3 regions of the Noviherbaspirillum sp. genome follow, and region 1 is predicted to be linked to each of the others. Evidence: predicted binding sites of a transcription regulator. Region 1 holds the regulator's gene; each other region holds the start of a gene.

Region 1 (4,606 bases):
AAATCTCATGCCTGCAAATGCGATTGAGCTTGCCAAAACGCCAACCACGGCGCACCCTCGTGGATGGCATTCAATTTCAGCCACGCCTTTTTCCCTACGGAATCTCTGGAGCAAGACATGTCACACACCCTGGCAGAACCACAATTAACGACCGAAGGCGTCGCCTTCACGGTCCGCGTCGACTCGATCAATCGTGATTGTTTCATCTCGAACGAAGCGCTGGCCAAGCTTTCCCGGCAAAGCGCAGGCGAAGCAAGCCCGATCGACACCTTCCGCGCATTCGAAGCCAACATCAACGGCGTAGCCAGGCGCATGGTGGCGGCGAACGTGCCGGGCAATCCCCTCAAGCTTGGTCCGGACAGCTTTCATTGACCGATCGGGCGACATACCTATGGCGTACCTGGATTGACGTTGGTGCCCGTGCAGTCGCCGATGATGCCGTTCCACGGCCGCAGCACATTACCTGACCTGCACTCACATCACCGGCAGCTCCGTCACTTCTTCCGGCAGATTCGACAGGATCATGACCGACACCCGCCGGTTGCGCAGCCTGCCGTCGGCGGTGTCGTTGGACCCCACCGGCCGGGTAGGCCCATGGCCCACCGCCGTCAGCCGCTTTTCCGCCACGCCGCTGTCGATGAACAGCCGCACGACGCTGCTGGCGCGCACCGCCGACAACTCCCAGTTCGACGGGAACTGCGCATTGCTGATCGGCTGGCTGTCGGTATGTCCTTCGACCTGAATCGCATGGTCGTCGGTCTTGAGGACCGCCGCAACGGCGCGCAGTGCGCCGATGGTCTCGCCGGCGAGACGGGCATCGCCGGGGGCGAACAGGACACTGGCATTGATTTCCACGTTCACGCCGCGGATGGTCTGCGTTACCCGCACCTTTCCCTGGTCCACCAGCGGTGACAGTACGGTGAGGATGTCGCGGGCGATGGCGGTCATCTGCTCTTTTTCGCGGCGGAGCGTTTCGGCATTGCGCGTCTTCTGCTGCGCTCCATGGCGGATCCCCGGAACAACCTGGTCTTCGCCGGTAATCACCGGCGCTGGCTGCGCACGCCCGAAGGCGCTGACCAGGGAGCCGGAAAGAATCTTGTACTTCCCTTCGTTCACGCTCGACAGCGCGTACATCACGACGAAAAAGGCGAACAGCAGCGTGATGAAATCGGCGTAGGACACCATCCAGCGCTCGTGGCTGTCCGGCTCTTCCTCGAAACGCTTGCGCGCCCTGCGGCGCCGGTCGGGAATCATCGTTGCCTTAACGGTAGGCGGCCATGCGCTCTTCGATGACGCGCGGGTTTTCACCGGTGGCGATGGCGAAGCAGATATCGACCATCATCTCGCGCCGGCGGACTTCATCGACGATATGGGATTTGAGCTTGTTCGCGATGGGCAGGAACACGAGATTGGCAAATCCGACGCCGTAGATGGTGGCAACGAAGGCGACCGCAATGCCGGCACCAAGCTTCGACGGATCGGAGAGGTTTTCCATGACGTGGATGAGGCCGAGCACTGCGCCGAGGATGCCGATCGTCGGTGCATAACCGCCAGCGGCTTCCCAGACCTTGACCGCCTGCCGCTCCCGCCGCTCATAGGTGGAAATGTCGACGTCCAGGATTTCCCGCGCCTTGTAAGGATCGATGCCGTCGACGATCAGGCGCAACCCCTTGGCGGTGAACGGATCACGCACGCTCTCGAGGAAACGCTCCAGGCCAAGCAGACCCTCCCGCCTGGCGGTGCTGCTCCAGGTGGCGATTTCAACGTTGGACACGGTGCTGGCGCCGTCCGGCGGCGTGACGATCCAGCGCAGCATCATCATGCCGCGCACGAAGGTTGCCGTGCCGCTCTGCAGAAGCACCGCGCCGGCGGTGCCGATCATCACGACCGAAAAGGCGGCCGGCTGCAGCAGCGATGAAATATCGCCGCCCTCGAGCATCTGGCCGAACAGCACACCGGCCAGTGCAAGCGCGATGCCGGCTAGGCTAGCCCAGTCCACGCCTGCTCCCGCAGTTTGGCGCGCAGGCGTGAGATCGCCTGGCTGTGCAACTGGCAGACCCTGGATTCCGACACGCCCATGACGGCGCCGATTTCCTTGAGATTCATTTCCTGCTCGTAGTAGAGACCCATCAGGATTTTTTCCCGGTCAGGCAGGGCAGTGATCGCGTCGATCACGGCTTCGCGAAATCCGCCATTTACCAGAGCCTGCAGCGGATCGGGCGATTCGTCGACGCAGTAGCGGTCGAGGAAGTGATCGTTCCCCTCCCCGTCGTGAAAATCCTCGTAGTACACCAGCTGGTGGCCGCTGCCGTCGGACAGCAGTTCCTGGTACTCCTCCAGCGAGACCTTGAGCTCCTTGGCGATCTCGGTTTCCTTCGGCGTGCGGCCAAGCCGCTGCTGCAGGTTATTGATGGCGACTTCGATCTTGCGCATGTTCTGGCGCAAACTGCGCGGCAGCCAGTCGCTGCTGCGCAGCTCGTCGAGCATCGCCCCGCGGATGCGCTGCACCGCGTAAGTTTCGAACTGCGCGCCGTGGGTTTCTTCATAGCGGTTGACCGCATCCAGCAGGCCGATCATGCCGGCCTGGATGAGGTCGTCAACTTCGACGCTGGGCGGCAGCTTCGCTTTCATCTGGTGTGCGAGCTTCTTGACCAGAGGCGCATGCTGGGTCAATAACGCGTTCTTATCCGCCTTGTCCGTTTTTCCGCTAACGGTATACATAATTCAAATTCTCGGGTTGGCACCGTTCGCCGATATACCATGCAAACCCATGCCTGGCACATCGGAAAGGGCAAATCGTCCGGCGAGCGTGCGGAAGGCAACCGATGCGCCGGCGAGCGGAAACGCGTCGATCACCGCACGTCCGAGACGTGCCGCGCGCTTGACATGATCGTCCGGCGGGACCGATCCCATCGAATACAGCTTGACGGCCAGGTAGCGGTTTGCCGCACGCGCCATGTTGTCGAACACCACCCTTGCTTCGGCGTCGGACGTGCCGGTGACCAGCACACCGCAGGGGCGCCGGCCGAAGCGGGCGTTGATGCGCTTGATGATGGCGTAGGCGTCCTTGATCGATGCCGCGCCGGCGGATACCTGCACCACGATTTCGCTATCGGCCAGCGCGTCGATCGGCAGTCCGCCTTCGGCGTCGAGCTCGGCATCCGCCAGGAGGATGTCGCCGCCCGCTGCCAGCAACTTGAATGCGTTGGACAGGCGCCGTGCCTGGTCGGCATCGCCCGGCACGACGCGCTGCGTGCCGCGCGCCATTGTCGCCACGCCGAAGCCCTGCGGCATGGCCTGCACCGCTTCGTCGAGCGCCCTCTCCTGCCGGGCAACCTGCAGCAATGTCGCGCTTCGCACCGCGTCGAGCCGTGAGGCGATGCCCTGGGAGCCGGTGCTGGCGTCGAACAGCAGGACGTTGCTGCCGGCCTGCGCAAGCGATGCGCCGAGATTCACCAGCATCGCGCCCTTTTCCTCGGCGGACGTCGCCGACAGAAACGTGAAGACTCGCGGCCGCGGGCCGGCCAGCATGCGACGCAATCCCTCCGCCTGATCCACATGAAAATTAGCCAATTCGCACCTCGCGGAGTTCATTGTCGTTCATCGAACGGGCCGTGTTGGCCATCACCATCGGCAGCTCCGAATCCTGGATCAGGAACGGCGCGGTTTCGCGCTTGAGCTTGAAGGCGCGGTCCACCAGGTAATGCTGGTTTGCCACGTGCAGGTCTTCCGGCACCCGCTGGCCGTTGGCAACGTAGTAGAGGCTCAGCTTCTGGCGGATCGCCACATCGAGCAGGCTGCCGATGGTGGCGGCTTCATCCAGCTTGGTCATGATGCAACCGGCCAGGCCGGAACCCTGGTAGGACCGCACCACTTCATTGAGCGTCTCGCCGGACGACGTGGCGGACAGGCACAGCAGCCGTTTGACCTTGGTGCCGGCGCCGGACAGCATCGCGATCTGTTCCGCCACCATCTTGTCCCGCTGCCCCATGCCGACGGTGTCGATCAGCACCGTGTGCTTGTTTTTCATTTCGTCGAGCGCGATGCGCAGGTCGGTTTCGTCCTTCACCGAATGCACCATCACGCCGAGGATCTTGCCGTAGATGCGCAGTTGTTCGTAACCGCCGATACGGTAGCCGTCGGTGGTGATCAAGGCCAGCTTGCCGGCGCCGTGGCGCATCACGCAGCGTGCCGCCAGCTTGGCGGTGGTGGTGGTCTTGCCGACACCGGTCGGCCCTACGAGCGCAAACACGCCACCCTTTCCCATGATCTCCGCTTCGTTATCGACCACTGCGAGGTTGCGGGTGAGGACGGACTTGATCCAGTTCATCGCCCCTTCCGGCTTTTCACCGGCCGGCAGCTTCTCAACCAGGTAGCGGGCCAGGCTGGCGCTGAATCCGGCGGCGAGCATTTCCCGCATCACCAGGCCTTTCGCCGGCTCGCGCTTCTGCTGGCTGCCCCAGGCGATCTCGGTGAGCTGGGCTTCCAGCATGCCGCGCATCGAACGGATTTCACTCATCACCTGTGCCAGTTCCGCCGATGCCGACGCTGTAGCGGCTTCCTGCGGATTCGACTGCTGGCGGGCGGCTGCCAGCGCACCTGCAAG
Region 2 (8,232 bases), on a different contig from region 1:
CGCACAACGCTCGTCCAGGACGCCTGGTCATAGTCCACCCCGCCGGCGCCATCCTTGCCGACCGCGTTCTCGCGCGTCGCCGTTTGCCTGCCGACTTCCCATTGCATCGGCACGCCTGGCCACAGCTCGCCTTGCCAGCGCACCTGTTGCTGCTCCAGAGTGTGCAGTTGCAGATTGACGATGCGTGCCGCCTCCGGCTTGATCGTCTCCGGCGCTGATGTGTTCTGTGCAACCCCGTGCTGTCCGGAGTCATCCGCCGCGGGCTTGTTATACACCAGCACGTCCGCATCGAGATCCTTGTTTTGCGGCAGACCTTGCATGTCGCGCAACCGGCTCAGTAGTTCGACATCGTTTGCCAAATCGGGTAGCAGACTTTCGGCCGCGTGCCGGGTTTCGGTGTTGCCGGACGGAGTGGACGGGGAGGCCGACAAAAGTCGCGCATCGGGTGCCGCGACATCACCACCGGTAGTGCCTCTCGCTGCCATGCCGTGCCCATGTTCGGCCAGCGCCGCCTGCGGTTCCTGCAGCAGGGACGCCAACGGCCGGCGTCCGGTGGCCCATTCATGCAAATGGGATTCATAAAACACGCCGCTTTCGGCGACTTCACTCTGCAGTCGCGCGGCGACGTGTTGCGGGTCGATATCCGATGCCGTCGTCGCCAAAGGGGTCTTCGCCACCACGGATGCCTGGGTATTGTCCTGGCGCGCCAGCTGCAAAATCTGATCGATCAACCGGCCGGCAGGGCTGACCGATGCGGTGTCCACCATGGTCTGCTGGAGCAGCAAGAAGGTAGGGCGTGGCCCCTTGGACACGAGGGCCATTGGCAGGTTGTCGCCGACGCGCGTGCCGACCGGCAAAGCCATGCGCGCGGCGGTGTCGCCGACCTTGACCGAGAACGTGCCGTCATCGAACCGCGACTGCACGGTCGCCAGCAATTCCTTTCCAAGAGCGATCTGCGTCAGGCGATGGAAAATATCCTGGCGGGCGTCGGCGCTTGCAAGAACAGGCGTCGCCGCTTCGACCGCAATAACGGGCCGGGATGTCCTGAGGTCGGCCCGGGGCAGCATGCTGTTAACCGGACTGGCCGGAACCGTAGGCCTTGGATAGCTTGCGCTCGGCGCCGGTACTGTTGATCATGGCTGACAGCTGCGCCATCCATGGCTCGGTGAGATTGCGGATCTGGCGGTCGTCCTCCAGGATCTTGCGGATGATGCGCGCCTTCTGTTCGCGTGCCGATCCGGTCATCGGCTCCCGCGGCTCTGCATTGCGGATGATGTCGACCTGACTGGAACAGCGTGATTCGAGCGCGGCCAGCCGTTCCCAATCGCTCTCGCGCGCGGCGGCCAGCATCTGGTCGGTAATGACGGCGACATTCTCGTAAAGCGAAATGATTTCCTGACTAGTCATCGAATCTCAAGCCTTTACCAAACGGGATTGCATCGGGGCGAGGGTATCGTAGGCGGACGCTTTCGGTGCGCTCTGCACGGCGGGCTGGACCGGCGGCTGGGCTGATGCGGTCGATTGGGTCGGCGCAATGGACTCCCAGGCGTCCTTCAGGCCTCTCAGCAATTGATAGACTTCATCCAGGATCGCAGGCTGGTTTTTCAGGTTGGCGATCACCAGCCGGTTGCTCATGTATTCATACAGCGAATCGAGGTTGAGCGCGATCTCGCCGCCCACCTTTTTGTCGAGGCTGGCCCGCAGGCCTTCATCGATGATGGTGATCGCCTTGGAGATCGACTTGCCCTTGGCCTGGACGTCGCCGGCCTGCATCTGCTGAATGGCGGCACTGATGGCGACCATGGCGCCTTCGAACAACATCACGATCAGCTTGTGCGGACTGGCCGCCGCGACACCGGTTTCGACACCGACCCGGGCATAGGCGTTCGCGCCGCTATTCGTTGATCCAAACATCGTGTATCCCCTTTATTCTACTTTCGGCAAGTTGGCCAATTGTTGCTGCAAAAAATTGCTGGTGCTGCTCATGCTGCTGATCGCGGTGTCAAGCGCGAGGAACTGCGCCCGATAGCGTCGTTCCGTTTCCGCGAGGCGGTTGTTGATCGCTTCGCGGCTGCGGTCAAGATCCTTGATACTGTTGTCGATGCCCTTGGTCCTGCCGGAGATCAGGCCGGACGACCCCAGATAGCTGTCGACCAGCTTGCTGAGCTGGTCGGCGAAACCACGCGAAAACGTAACCAGGCCGCGATTGCCGGGGGCGCCGCCAGTAATCTCGAGTTTCAGGCCCTCCGATGCCACGCCGCCGGCCGCCGTCAGTGTCTGGCCTGATCCCGTCCCCGCTGCACCGTCAATCATTCCCGCGATATCGGTGCCCACCGCAGCTGTAGGTCCGGCGCCGAAGAGTGCCGACGACGCAGTGCCGGTTCCGCTGGCGATGCTGACACTCGAGGTCGAGCCGTAGCGCGAGGAAGTGAGCTTCAGAAAACCATTGCCATCGACGGTGGCGGTCGTCGAGAAACCTGCCGAACTGAATGCCGAGGTGCCGTTGATGGCCGACTGCAGCAGTGCGGCAAGCTGGGATGCATTGTAGGAGCCGGCGGTCAGCGCGACGCTGGCAGTCGTGCCGTTCAGCGTGACGTTGAGCGATGTGCCGGGATCGATAACTGTCGACGCGGCGTTGAGATCCTTGTTTCCTGTCAATGCGCCTTGCGTCGCAAGCGCGCTTACGCTGACTGCATACTGGCCCGGTTTCGTGGCGGCGCTGGAGCCGACCACCGAAGTCAGGCTGTCGGTGCTGGAGCCGACCGCGGCAAACAATTTGCCCACATCGGCGACATTGGCGTTGACGGCGGCTTGCAGCTTGGCGGAGTCTACCGCGAGGGAACCATCTTTCTGGAAACTGACGCCGATATCGGAGAGCGTCCTGTATGCGCCGCTGCCATCGGTGATGGCGGTCGACAGCATCTGACGGAGTCCGTTCTGGACCGTCCGTACGGTTGGATCTCCCAGCAGCAGCCCCGCGACCTTGGTATTGGCATCGTAGGAAGTCAGTTTTTTCAGCGTCGTGTTGATGTCATTGAACGACTTCACAAATCCGTTCACCGCGGATGTGACGGCGGCGGTGTCGCGGTTCACCGACAGCGTGGTGCTTCCGGTCTTGGAGATATTGAGGCTGACGCCCTGGATCGCTTCATCAACGGTTTTGCTTGCGCTGTTGATGGTGATGCCGTTGACGGTCATCACGGTATTCTGGGCGACGCTGCTCTCGGTCATCTTCTGACCGCCCGCGTTGGCCGGATCATAGGCGAGCAGGTTCTGCAACGTAGCGTCTCCGGACACCGATATCTTCATGCTCGACGTCTGGCCGGTTTTGCTCGACGTGAAAACAAGATAGTTCGGCGTAGCGCTGCCGTCCGACACGATCGTTGCTGTCACGCCGATATTGGCCTTGTTGACTGCATCGCGTATCCCCTGCAGCGTATTGTTACTGCTGTCGATGGTGACGGTGCCCGTCCCGCGTGTCGCATCCTGGGTGAATGTCGTGCCCACAGGATAAACGCCGCCGGTTGGCGTCGTGCCGCCGCCGATCGTACCGAACTGAAAGGTGAGGGTGGTCGCCGTGCCGCTACCGATGGTGGCCGACGTGGTGGATTGGGCCGCCGTCTTGATGGTTTGCGCCTGCGCGAGTGAGGTAATGTTCAGGTTATAGCTGCCGGGTACCGCCTTGCCGCCTGCCGATGCGGACACAATCGTGGAATCACCGGCAGTCGCGGTCAGCGCCTGGAATTTGGCTGTCGTGGTCAATCCGGAAAGAGCACCCTGGAAAGCGCCGAGCGCGCCGCTGACATTCCCATAGGCGGCAAGCTTGGCCTGGAAATTGGCTTCCTTCTTGGCCAGCGCCGTCAGCGGCTGCGACTCCACCGCCATCAGCTGCTTGATGATGCTGTTGACATCCAGATTGGAACCGATGCCTGGGGAAGAAAGCGCCACCGCGGACTCCTGCGAAAATGTGATCTGACTATATCCTGTTATCGGCAGGGCCAATCCGGACTTTAGAGGAGGAATTACCCGCCTGTTTCCAAAGGAGCAAACCGCTCGGCGGCAACACGGAAGGGCATGGTGGGAACATGCAGGCGGAATATTGCGGCGGCAGAATGCCTTGCCTGTTCGACAAGCAAATGCGGAAGAGCAGCGCTACGCGGTACGGGTTAAGCCTGTTGCTTGATCAGCACACCTTGCATGCGATCCAGTGCTTTAGCGATTTCAAGCGCCTCTTTCGAGGGCATCTGGCGAATCACCTCATTCGTCTCCTGATCCACGACCTTAACAATCGTCCGGTTGCTTTCTTCATCGACCGAAAATTCCAGAGTCTGGGACATCGCCTTCATCGTACTGTTGAGATTCTGGATTGCCGACTTCAATTGTTCCTGGCTTGGTACCGTTGCCGTTTCGGCAACGGCCGACGCGGTTTCGACCAAAGTTGCGGTCGATCTGGTTGTTGCCGGCGTGCCGGATGCGGCGGATACGGGGCTGCGTTCCACCTGCGATGGGCCTTGGGTTACGAGTGTACGAACATCCATGACAAACTCCCTAATGGGAAAAAACCCGGTCGGTGAAAACCGACCGGGTTATAAGGCGACTTGTCGGTTTCCCGATTAGCCTCTGAGCAGGGAGAGCACGCCATTCGGCAGCGAGTTCGCCTGTGCCAGCATTGCGGTACCAGCTTGTTGCAGGATCTGGCCGCGGGTCAGTGTTGCGGTTTCCGAAGCGAAGTCGGTATCCTGGATCCGGCTGCGCGATGCGGACAAGTTCTCCGATGTTGTCTGGAGGTTCGAGATCACCGAGCTGAAACGGTTCTGGATCGCGCCGAGATCAGCGCGGCTGCCGTTGACCGATGCAAGGGCAGAGTCGATTACGCTCAATGCACTTTGTGCTCCTGCAGCGGTGCTCAGCGTCATGCCGGCCAGCGACTGGAACGAGCTGGTGTTGGTGCCGGCGAGTGCGAACACATCGGCGTTGGCGTTTGCCGTGTCGATGCGGCCCTTGCTGCTGGACAGTGTCACTGTGCCTGTTTTGATGGACGAATCGTTGCCGCCAGTGGTGAGCGTTGTTCCGGAGAAGTTTGCGTTTGCGCCAAGGAAGTTCTCGATGGCGATATCACGACCGTCAGTGGTTGTGAGTGTCAGCGACGCTTTCGAAGAAGTGCTCGAGAAGTTCGCTGTAATACCTGTGCTGCTGCTGGCGCCGTTGATGGCTGCTTGCAATTCAGTCAAGTCGGTTGGATCGGCGACCGTTGCAGAGATTGCCGTGCTTCCCAAAGTAAAGGAAATCGCACCGCCGGCACTGAGGCCGCTCAGAGTTGCGCTATTCTCCGCAGTCGCAGTGACACCAACACCTGAAGCAGCAGTATTGATTGCTGCAGCAATCGTCTTCGCGTCTGCTCCGGCTGCATAAGAAATTGCAGCAGTAGTGCCGCCATTAGCAGTGCTAATTGTTAAATCAGCCTCAACAAGAATGCCGTTACCGAGAGCATTCGTAGCAGCAGCTGCCGTTGTGTCGCCAGTACGTGTGCCATTCAGCGTCATGGTGTTCGAGCCGAGTGCAGTTGCACGTGCATCGCCGATGGAACCCACGCGGATTGTCTGGTTCGCATTCGCGCCAACCTGGAAATCCTGGTTTGCAAAGCTGCCGTCCAGCAGGTTCACGCCGTTGAAGGCAGTCTGTCCGGCCACACGGGTGATTTCTGCGACCAGCTGCGATGCTTCCGCATTCAGCGCGTTACGGTCGGAAGCGCTGTTGGTAGCGTTGGCGGACTGAACAGCCAGTTCGCGGATGCGCTGCAGGTTGTTGCCGATTTCGCCGAGTGCGCCTTCAGCTGTCTGCGCCAGCGAGATACCGTCGTTGGCGTTACGTGCTGCCTGGTTCAGGCCCTTGATCTGCGATGTGAAACGGCTGGAAATTGCCAGGCCGGCGGCGTCGTCCTTGGCGCTGTTGATGCGCAAGCCGGAAGACAGACGCTGCAGGGCGGTTTCGAGGCCGGCGGAAGACGTGCTGAGATTGCGCTGTGCATTCAACGATGCGATGTTGGTATTGATGAATGAAGCCATGTTGATTCTCCTAGTTGGGTGCGAAGGTTCCGCCTTGAGCGTTATCCACTTTGGTCCGCCTCCCTGTTTCTCGAGGCTTGCAAACCGCTGTTGTAAGTTGTAACGAACGGAACTGGAAAAACTTTAGGACTCGAAAGCGATTATTTTTTCAGTGCCGTCCGTACTCAAGCCGGACACTTGCTTCTTCGGATCAATTGGAAAAATCTTTAGCGCTTTTTCAACCGGTTCCCGGCGCAAGATTGTCGGTTTGGCATCAATATGCCGGAACAGCTTAAAAGGAGGCGGCAGGAAGCCGGTGCAAAAGGCGAGGGAGAATCAGTTTGCGGCGATGACGCGGTTCTTGCCGGCGTTCTTCGCTTGATAGAGCGCCGTATCGGCGCGCTGGATCAGGGAGGCCTGGTCTTCGCCGGGTATATATATGGCGACGCCGGCGCTAAAGGTGATCAGCAGGCGCTCGTTGTTGTACAGGAAAATGCGTTTCGTCAGTTCGCGCTGCAACCGGGTGACGGTCTGCATGGCATCGTCAAGGTGGGTGTCCGGCAGAACGATCAGGAATTCCTCGCCGCCGAAACGGGCGATCACGTCCATCGTCCGCAACGTGTCCTTGATGACCCGCACCAGGTGGACCAGTGCCTGGTCGCCCGCGGAATGGCCATGGGTGTCGTTGAGGCGCTTGAAGTCGTCGAGGTCGAGCAGGCCGATGCACAGGGGCGACTTGCGCCTGTCCGCGCGCGCCAGTTCCCTGCTGAAGACATCGTCGAGGCCACGCCGGTTGAGGCTGCCGGTCAGCTGGTCCTCCCGCACGAGTTCGCTCATCTGCTCGAGCTTGGTTTCCAGATCATTGATGCGTGCCTCGGCTTCCTGCACTTCCTTGCGTACTGTGATCATTTCATCGCGCGAGCGCAGCGCTTCGGTCTGGGCGGTACGGGTGTCACGCATGACATCGTCGAGTATCTTGTTCAGCTCGGTGATGTCTGTCGCTTTGCCGATCTTCTGCGAATACACGTCGATCTTCTTGTGATAGTCACCAGTGCTCGCGGCAATCAATCCAAGCTGATCGATAAAGGTCAGCATCATGGTCTTGACGGTGACTTTCGCTTCAGCAAGGCTATGCTTCAACAGCCCTTGCTTATAAATGACTTCCTTCAGGCTGCGTGTCGCATCCATCAGTGCTGCGTGGCTGATCGGACCGGCAAGTATGTCTTTCACAGTGGCGATCTGGCCGCTCAGCCAGGAGTCGTCCTCCAGCAATTCGCTGACATTTTCCAGCAGCAGATTGAACAGGCGCAGGAGCAGCTCGTGTTCCTCTGCCATGTCGCCGCTTTTCAGTTCGATCTTGAAGCAGAGCTGTTTCAGCCGTCCGCCTGCTTCATGCAATTCCTGTTCGGAGCGGGCAATCTTGATCGACTCCGCCAAGGCTTCCGATTCCCGGGCGAGTTCCGGCGCCCCCTGCAGCAGCGAGCTGACCGCCAGCGTCAAGGTCCGGATCAGCAAGTCGCGCAGCATGCGAGTTTGATTGTCGTCGGAAAAGGACAGGCCGGGCCGGCGCGCGGCTGGCACCGGTGCTTCGGCGGCAGGCACCAATGACGTACCGGGCACCGGTGCAGGCGCCTGCGCTTGCACCTCATTGGTCTGTGCACTTTTTTTCAGGTACTCGGCAACGAGGAGATTCAGTTCCCGATTGGTATCCGCCCAGTTGCGGCCTTCGATCGCGCGCGTGAATCGCCGAACCAGTTCATCGGAGGATGCCGAGATGTCCGACAAACTGGATGCGACCGCGGCCAGCATCTGCTCCGCGCCAGGCTGCGACACCTGGCCTGCGATTTCTTCATATACTTGCCGGTAGGCGTCCGGAGTAGGGGCGATACGCCGCGCGCCGAGCCGGCGAAATGCTTCGCGGGCAATATCGGCAGGGGTTTGTCCGGCAGGCTTTTCTTTTTCTTGCATGGCGTCACTGCAATCGCGGAAGGTATTTCCCAATTTGATGCCATGCTACACCAGCGAAGCCGCCCCCCAATTGCGGATCAGCGGCAAAAAGCCGATGTAATTCGAAGCTTTAAGTGTCTTTACTCAACCAGGTGATTCTTGATCGCGTAGTGGGTCAGCTCGGCGTTATGCCGCAATTTCATTTTTTGCAACAGGCGTGAACGATACATGCTGATGGTCT
Region 3 (8,232 bases), on a different contig from region 1:
CGTGGTCGGATTCGGGGCGGCGGCATACTCGCCCGCCAAGTATGGCATTCTCACCGAGCTGCTGCCGCCGGAAAAACTGGTCGCGGCGAATGGCTGGATCGAAGGTCTCACTGTCATTTCCATTATTCTCGGTACGGTGATGGGCGGCGCACTCGTAAACGCCCAGATTTCGGCGTCCCTGCTCACGTTCGACTTCCCATTGATCGACACCGGGATCGATACCGCCGCGGAATCGGCGCTCTCCATGATTGCAGTGACTTACCTGCTTGCCGCCGGATTCAATCTGAAAATACCGGACACGGGCGCACGCTACCCACACCAGGAGCGCAATCCCATCAAGCTTGTCGCCGACTTCGCGACTTGCTTCAACACATTGTGGAAAGATCGCCTAGGCCAGATTTCCCTTGCGGTTACCACCCTGTTCTGGGGTGCCGGCGCGACGCTGCAATTCATCGTGCTCAAATGGGCGGAAAGTTCTTTGAAGCTCCCCCTCGACAAGGCGGCCATTCTGCAAGGCGTCACGGCGGTCGGGATTGCGATCGGCGCAGCCGCGGCCGCCCGCATGATTCCCTTGAAAAAGTCGCTGAGCGTCATGCCGCTGGGCGTGGCAATGGGCATCATCGTCATGATCATGACCCTGGTGAACTCGATATGGGTCGCCTATCCACTGCTGATCCTGATCGGCGCACTTGCGGGGTTCTATGTCGTGCCGATGAATGCGTTGCTTCAGCATCGCGGGCATGTCCTGCTGAGCGCGGGACATTCGATTGCGGTTCAGAATTTCAACGAAAACCTGTCGGTGCTCACCATGCTTGTGCTGTACGCACTGATGATTACGCTCAACCTCGATATCAAAATCATCATCATCATGTTCGGCTCATTCGTTTCCGGCACCATGCTGCTCGTGATGCGCCGTCACGCCGCCAACCAGCGCGAATACGATTCACTGCATCTGATCGGCGAACACAAGCATTGAGCCGCTACGCAGCCGCAATCATGCGGCTGATGCGCTCTCCTGCCCGATCGCGCCATCCATCGGGCACGATAAAACCCCGGTCGGTTTCTTCAAGGCCGCCTTCGTCGTCTGCATGCAGCAATGCAATCATCACAGGCATTTCATCCCGCGTGAAATGATCTGTCAGCAGATCAATGAGCGACTCGCTGGACATGCACTGTTCCTGCGCCGCATTTACCGGCGCCAACCAGCGCAGGCGTGGCAGAACCATGAATCCGTCCGCCTCCAGTTTGCCGATTTCCCCCGCAGGCAGCCAGAAACCATGGCAAGGCGGTGGTGTCGTTGCCGTGCATCGAGGCGTGCGGCCATAGTAAAAAAGCCAACCCTTCACCAGGGCCTGGGCTGACGAGACCGGCTGTGGCAAGTATGCGGATGCGGCCGGATGGAGAGAGAGCGCGAGCTGCTGGTCCATGATTTTGCGCATCTTCGCCCCCAGCGTATCAGCGAGGTTCGGGCCGACGAAATGATCCGGCAAGTCAGCCGCCCCATTCGACTCGAGCAGATAAAACTTGGTCGCGAATTCCCAGTGCAGCAAGTGATCACCCTGTTTCAGGAGGAAATCGAATTCTCCGATCGTGGCGTTCTTGCCGCTTTGAACCTGCAGGCCATGTGCAGCCAAAGTGCCATTGAACGCGAAGAAAAATGCCATCAGCTTTTCCGCGTATCGCCCAAGGCGATTCATCGGCTGATCGCCGAGGTAGGTATGCAACGGTCCCGGCTCTTTGTCGAGTGCATTCAGCCAGGTAATCGTGGCTGGTGTCGGTTCGTGAAGGGAGGCGATCTTTCCGCGCCATTGCGGCGCATCCGGGTCGAGCAAGTCCGGCGCATTCAGCAACCATGCCAATGCCCGCACATGCGGATCGTTCAGGTGTCTCCAGCGGCGGTGAAAATACGACTGAAACGTCGCTGAATCACCGGCCATAGGTCGCCATCGCTAGGCATAAATCCTCCCAGGCCTTCTTTTTGTCAGCCAGGTTGCGCAGCAGGTAAGCCGGGTGATAGGTCACCACCAATGGCCGATCCGCATAGGTATGCACCGTGCCCCGCAGCTTGGATACCGGCGTATCCGGACGAAGGTTCAGCAGGGACAAGGCGGCGGTCTTGCCGAGCGCCACGATGATGGCAGGTTGTATAAGACTGATTTGCCGCTGCAGATACGGAATGCAGGCGGCCGATTCTTCTGCGGTAGGCGGCCGGTCCTTGCCGGCGGCATCGGTTGGCCGGCATTTGACGATATTGGCGATGTAGGCGTTTTCGCCGCGCTTCAGCCCGAGAGCGAGCAGCATGTTATCGAGCAACTTGCCCGCCTGCCCCACGAACGGCTCTCCGCGCAAGTCCTCGTTGCGTCCCGGCCCTTCACCGACGAAGAGCCATTTCGCCTTTTCGTCGCCGACTCCGAATGCCGTGTGCGTACGGCTTTGACAGAGATCGCATTTAGTGCAGCCGGAAACGGTTTCCTTGAGTGTTGCCCAGTCCATCCGGGCGATGACGGCCGGGTCATATTTGCTGAAAGCATGCGTTTCCGCCGCAGGTGCCATGGACGTGCCGGGCACTGCCGGCTCGGCCAGGAAGGCTTCCTGGTGCGTCGGTATTCCGGGAAGCTGCTCGACGACGGGCTCGGAAACGCCCGTGGTCTCGCTCGGCGGGAAGCGGCGTTTCCACAGCGGGCCGATACCGATTTCTTCAAGATAGGCGCTACGGCGCTGATCATTCGTCATAGCATGAACCTCATCACAATCGCGTCTTCCCGTGCACCGTTGGCCGCCGGATAGTAACCTTTGCGCCGTCCTATCTGAACGAAGCCGTAACGCGCATAGACCGCCACTGCGCGGGGGTTCGACGGACGCACTTCGAGAAGTATCGATGTCATGCCATTGTCGCGGCAAATTTCAACAGCCTTGTCGAGTTGCAGCCTGCCGACACCGTTGCCATATAAATCCCTGCGAACGGTGATGTTCAAAAGATGCGCCTCATCGACCGCCAGCATCAGTAAAAAATACCCGGCGAGTTTTCCGAATCCATCGCGCAATACCCAGGTTTCGTAGCCGTTGTAGAGCGAATCCAGAAAATTGCCGCGCGTCCAGGGATGCGAGTACGCCGCATTCTCGATAACAAGGAGTTCGTCCAGATCGCTCACCTGCATGCGTGCGAACTGGAATTCCGATGCCGGATCGGCGGAGGCCTGCTGTACTGCGCTCATGCAAGCACCTTCGCGCGGCGCTCCTCGGTGGTGAGCGCCACCTTGTTGCGCAAATAGAGCGGTCGGGCGTCACGGGCATGCATCAGCACGCCGTGTTCGTATTCGATTTGTGCAAGCGTTGCTATCGATCTTGCATGCGGCATTACATCGGCGCACCGTGGGTCCTGGCGTAAATGACCGAGTTGCGACTCATAGGCGGACAAAGCGTTACCACAGGCAATCGCGTCGCCGGCTGGAACTACGCCGGCAGCAGCGGAGAGCGTCGGCGGCGTCACGATCCGCCACGCACCGGCGCTATGTTGGTATTGAGCCCAATAGACTTCATTCATCCGTGCATCCAGTACGGTCACCACGTCAGATACCCCGGTCCTGTCACGACATGTTTGCGCCATTGCTGAAAGCGTAACTACCGGGATCACCGGCAGATCGGCGCCAAACGCCAATCCCTGCGCAACACCACAGGCGGTACGCACGCCGGTGAACGATCCGGGTCCGGCGCCAAAAGCGATTGCGTTGCACCCGCTGAGTTGAATGCCGCATGCCGCAAGCAATTGCTGCACCATGGGCAGCAGGGTTTGCGAGTGCGTCTGCAAACCCGACGCTTCCCGGGAAATCAGCCGGCCGTCGTGCAACAGCGCGACGGATGCGAGCTCGGAGGATGTTTCGATGGCAAGAATGGTAGGCATGCGGTATTTTACCGTGGCATGTAATGTGGGCGTGTCATCAAACGGGGCGGGAGTACCTCATTTATGCCACACCCTAAAGAATCGGAGGAATATGCCGTCAACGATAAACACGAACCGGGAGCATGTGATGGAAACAGGAAATATTGCGGCGCTGGCGACAACGATTGCATCGACGACAACCAATCAGGCTGTGAACATCGCCGTGGCAAAAAAGGCAATGGAAATCCAGGAAAGCAGTGCACTTGCATTGGTACAGGCCTTGCCGGCGCCAACGCCGAACCTGCCGCCGCATCTTGGTCGCAACGTCAACACCACTGCGTAGGCGAAATCCTCAGAGTCATACTTACCGGCGAGCGGCCAGCTTTGGGTTCCCTTACAATGAGCGTCTTTCCTTCCTTCATCGCGAATCAAGGTCATGGCTGCTCCTGGCTTCACTCTCGACAATACTAATCGTCCGCAGCTCGCCCAATGGCTGGACCAGGGCGACTGGGTCGTGGCGTGTTTGTGTGCCGCATGGTGCGATACCTGCTGCAGCTACCGAAGCGGTTTCGATCAGTTGGCTGAAATGCATCCGGACAAGCGCTTCGTCTGGATCGATATCGAGGATCAGGCCGACTTCATCGGCGATCTCGACGTAGAAAATTTTCCGACATTGCTGATCCAGCGCGGTGACCATGTCGCGTTTTTCGGCACGGTGCTTCCCGACGTCAAACTGGCCGATCGGCTCGTCCGCGCGCAGGCGGAGAAGACCGACGACATGTTGCGCGCGGAGGCGGACGAATCCGCTGCGAACGCGGAGCGTCAGCGGCTCTACAATCTTCGCGACAAGCTCGAGGAAGCCTGAGTACTCCTTTAATTCAGGCAACCACAGTGCCTCCCCCGGCTCTCGTCATTGAGAACCGGGTTGTATAAAATGCCACAGTCTTAAATGCCACGATTATGCGGCGGCAGGTCCTGCGACGAGCCGCAGCGGCAATCTCCGCAGGCGGGTCCCCGTAAGGGCGAACACCGCATTTGCGACAGCCGGCGCAATCGGCGGCGTCCCCGGTTCGCCGACACCTTCCGGCGGCTCGGCATTCCTGATGATTACGGTTTCGACGTGCGGAGCCTGGTTCAGTCGTAATACAGGATAGTCGTGGAAATTGGACTGTTCGACTTTCCCGTCCTTGATCGTCACTTCACCAGCCAGGGCAGCACTCAGGCCGAAAACCACCGAGGACTCCATCTGCTGGGCAATGATGTTGGGATTGACTGCGATGCCGCAATCGATCGCGCACACGACCTTGTGAACCCGGATTTCATTGTTTTCGATCGACACTTCCGCAACCTCGGCGACGATTGAGCCGAAGGACTGGTGCAGCGCAACGCCGTGCGCCCTGCCTGCCGAAGGCTTTCCGGCCTTGGCAACCGCGGCATCCAGCACCGCTCTGTGACGCGGCCGGTTCTTCAGCATGGCCCGGCGGAACGCCACGGGATCCTTGCCGGCCGCATGGGCAAGCTCGTCGATAAAACACTCCTTGAAGAACGCATTGTGGGAGTGCCCGACGGAGCGCCAGTATCCAAGTGGAACGGGCGTCGGCACCGTGACGTGGGCGATATGCTGGTGGGGAAATTCGTACTGCATGTCGAATACACCTTCAGCGGTGGTCTTGTCCGGGCCGGCGCCCGGAAGGCCGAAAGTGCGTTCCATCACCTGGTGGGTTATCGAGCCGGAGGCTAGCTTGCTTTCGAACAGAACCACTTCGCCGTCTTTATCAAGCGCAGCGGAAAAGCGCCCGATCGCGGCCGGCCTGTACATATCATGCCTGGTATCCTCTTCACGGCTCCAGATCACCTGTACCGGGGCGCCGTCGGCCTGCAGGGCAATTGCCACGGCTTGCGCGACCATATCAATCTCCAGGCGGCGCCCAAACCCGCCACCGATATAGGTCACATGCAGCGTCACATCCTGCGGCGATACTTCGGCGACCCCCGCGGCGGCGTCGACCGCAATACTCGGCACCTGGGTCGGCGCCCAGATCGTCACCTTGCCGTCCTTTACCTGCGCGGTGCAATTGATCGGCTCCATTGCCGCATGTGCCAGAAAAGGCGCGGAATATTCGGCAGTGATTGTCTTTGTCCTGCGCTCCGCCGGTGCGGGTTTGCCGGCGCTGTGATAAACGAAGCCCGATTCAGTATCCAGCTTCGCTGCAAGTTCGCTGAACACCGCACTGCTCGCCAGCTTTTGATTCGGCCCCGGATTCCAGTCCACGGGAAGCGCGGCGACCGCCTGACGAGCCTGCCAGTAGGTTTTTGCGATTACTGCCAATCCGGACATGCCGGCTGCAGCACCGGAAAAGTCCACGACCCGCAAAACTCCGGGCATGCCATGTACGGCATCCCTGTCGGCCCTCTGCACCGATCCGCCGATTGTCGGCGCCATCTTTACCGCGGCAAAGACCAGTCCCGCCGGACGGACGTCCAACCCGAAGACCGCAGAACCATTCACCTTTGCCGCCGAGTCGCGGCGTGGCTGAGAGGTGCCGATCAGCTTGAACTCTTCCGGTTTTTTGAGCCTGATATCCGACGGCCTCGTGTCAACGGCTTTCGACGCAAGATCACCGTATGCCATCCGTTTGCCACTGCCGTGCAGAACCGCGCCATCCTCGGTCCGGCATTCGGAAGCGGGAACATTCCACTCCCTGGCTGCGGCGGCGACCAGCATCGCTCTCGCCGCGGCGCCTGCCTCTCGCATCGGCCCCCAGGTATCCTTGACAGATGATGAACCGCCGGTGACCATCAGGCCGAGTTCCCGCGCCATTTTCCCGGTGAACCATTCCGATGCCTTCTTCAACGTGCCGGCTCCGTCAGGATGAAACGGCAATCCATCTCTCAGCATCGCGATATTGCCGAAGATCTTGTCGATCGGCGCCTGCTCGATCTGGATCCGTGCCAGCGGCACGTCCATTTCTTCCGCCACCAGCATCGGCAACGCGGTATACACGCCCTGCCCCATTTCGCTTTGCGGCATTGCGAGCAAGACCGTGCCGTCGCGGGCGATGCGAATCCAGCCGTTGAGCATTACCTCGCCATTCTTTACGGGCACCGGATTGGAAAGAGTCAGGCGCTGGCGTGCCGGTTGCACGCCCCAACCTACGATCAGGGCGCCCGCTATGCCGACGCCGCCGAGAAGGAAACGGCGGCGGGATTTTTTCCTGGGTCCGGTGGATTGCATACTGTTTCCCCTTTTAAATTTCACAGCATCCTACCCGATCTTTGCATGAACGAAAGCGTCGGTCAGTGGCTCGGCAATTGTGTTCGTAGCGTATTGGTGACGGAACGATGGCACTTCGGCCGGCACGCGGGTACGTCGCCAGGTTGCCAGTAGCAATCAAAGAGGAAGTCCAAAGAGCAAATGCCGTGGCCGGCTGGTGTGTCGTGCGGCCAGGCTGTTTTCGTCTACAACGTTTTATAGAAATAAAATCCGGTCAGCACAAAACCGACCGCGATAATGAACCGCCGCAGCGACTGCGGCGGAATCTTGCGGGCGATCGTGGCTCCCCAGTAGCCGCCGAGCGTGGCGGTGGCAAGCATCAGCAGCGTATGCGGCCAGCTCACTGCGCCGGCGATAACGAACGTCAGCACGGTTACGCTGTAGATCACCGCCGACAAGAGGTTCTTGATCGCATTGATTTCATGAACATCGTCATGCCCTGCCATTGCGAGACTCGCCAGCATCAGGATGCCCATCCCGGCACCGAAAAAACCGCCGTAGACCGACACCACCGCTTGTCCCGCCAATGCTGCGGGACTGTTGGTCGGCGCGCCGGCAGATGCGCCACGGAGCCAGACGGACAGCTTCGAGGAGAACGCAAACAGCACTGTCGCAAACAGGAGAAGCCAGGGAATGAGTTTCGAGAACGTCGCATCCTTCGTCGTGAGCAACAGCAAGCCGCCACCGACTCCGCCGATGAAGGACACGATGCCCATCGGTATCAGGTAGCGCTTGTAGCGTGCAAGCTCATTCCTGAAGGCCCACGCGCCGGACATGCTGGCAGGCCACAATGCCACCGAATTGCTGGCATTCGCCACAACGGGCGGTACGCCGACCGCGAGCAACGCCGGGAATGAAAAGAACGTGCCACCGCCCGCAACCGAATTCATCGCGCCGGCACAGAACGCGGCAATCCCTACGAGAAGCATTTCCCAGATAGTCATCGGGCGTCCCTTGACAGGTGAAATGCCGGCAGGCGCGGCGACATAACTGCGGATATCGCTTTTGCTTGCGGATTATCGAAAGTCAATACAACCGGAGCGGAAAGAGCGGTGCCGAAGCTGGCAATCTGATGCGT

Evidence for each region. Region 1 encodes FliA, which starts transcription of late flagellar genes. Its sites were predicted from a motif close to CTAAAGTTTNNNNNNNNNNNGCCGNTA; they were not measured.
Region 2: the regulator FliA is predicted to act here: its motif matches at 6,166-6,192, upstream of V7080_RS11380 (flagellin N-terminal helical domain-containing protein).
Region 3: the regulator FliA is predicted to act here: its motif matches at 3,975-4,001, upstream of V7080_RS13840 (YjfB family protein).

Annotation. Positions count from the first base shown of each region.
Region 1 covers NZ_DAIUCO010000304.1:1,089-5,694, reverse strand. The annotation lists gene V7080_RS23165 (DUF1488 family protein) at 118-372, shown strand; gene motD (flagellar motor protein MotD) at 475-1,254, opposite strand; gene V7080_RS23155 (flagellar motor protein) at 1,262-1,999, opposite strand; gene V7080_RS23150 (RNA polymerase sigma factor FliA) at 1,981-2,721, opposite strand; gene V7080_RS23145 (MinD/ParA family ATP-binding protein) at 2,725-3,573, opposite strand; gene flhF (flagellar biosynthesis protein FlhF) at 3,566-4,606, opposite strand, start outside.
Region 2 covers NZ_DAIUCO010000080.1:8,295-16,526, forward strand. The annotation lists gene fliK (flagellar hook-length control protein FliK) at 1-1,067, opposite strand, end outside; gene V7080_RS11360 (flagellar protein FliT) at 1,072-1,407, opposite strand; gene fliS (flagellar export chaperone FliS) at 1,414-1,914, opposite strand; gene fliD (flagellar filament capping protein FliD) at 1,927-3,948, opposite strand; gene V7080_RS11375 (flagellar protein FlaG) at 4,167-4,538, opposite strand; gene V7080_RS11380 (flagellin N-terminal helical domain-containing protein) at 4,614-6,065, opposite strand; gene V7080_RS11385 (GGDEF domain-containing protein) at 6,381-8,012, opposite strand; gene V7080_RS11390 (response regulator transcription factor) at 8,132-8,232, opposite strand, start outside.
Region 3 covers NZ_DAIUCO010000110.1:458-8,689, reverse strand. The annotation lists gene lplT (lysophospholipid transporter LplT) at 1-976, shown strand, start outside; gene V7080_RS13860 (DUF1853 family protein) at 981-1,937, opposite strand; gene V7080_RS13855 (uracil-DNA glycosylase) at 1,927-2,733, opposite strand; gene rimI (ribosomal protein S18-alanine N-acetyltransferase) at 2,730-3,215, opposite strand; gene tsaB (tRNA (adenosine(37)-N6)-threonylcarbamoyltransferase complex dimerization subunit type 1 TsaB) at 3,212-3,901, opposite strand; gene V7080_RS13840 (YjfB family protein) at 4,029-4,223, shown strand; gene V7080_RS13835 (thioredoxin family protein) at 4,317-4,745, shown strand; gene V7080_RS13830 (xanthine dehydrogenase family protein molybdopterin-binding subunit) at 4,839-7,115, opposite strand; gene V7080_RS13825 (sulfite exporter TauE/SafE family protein) at 7,340-8,098, opposite strand.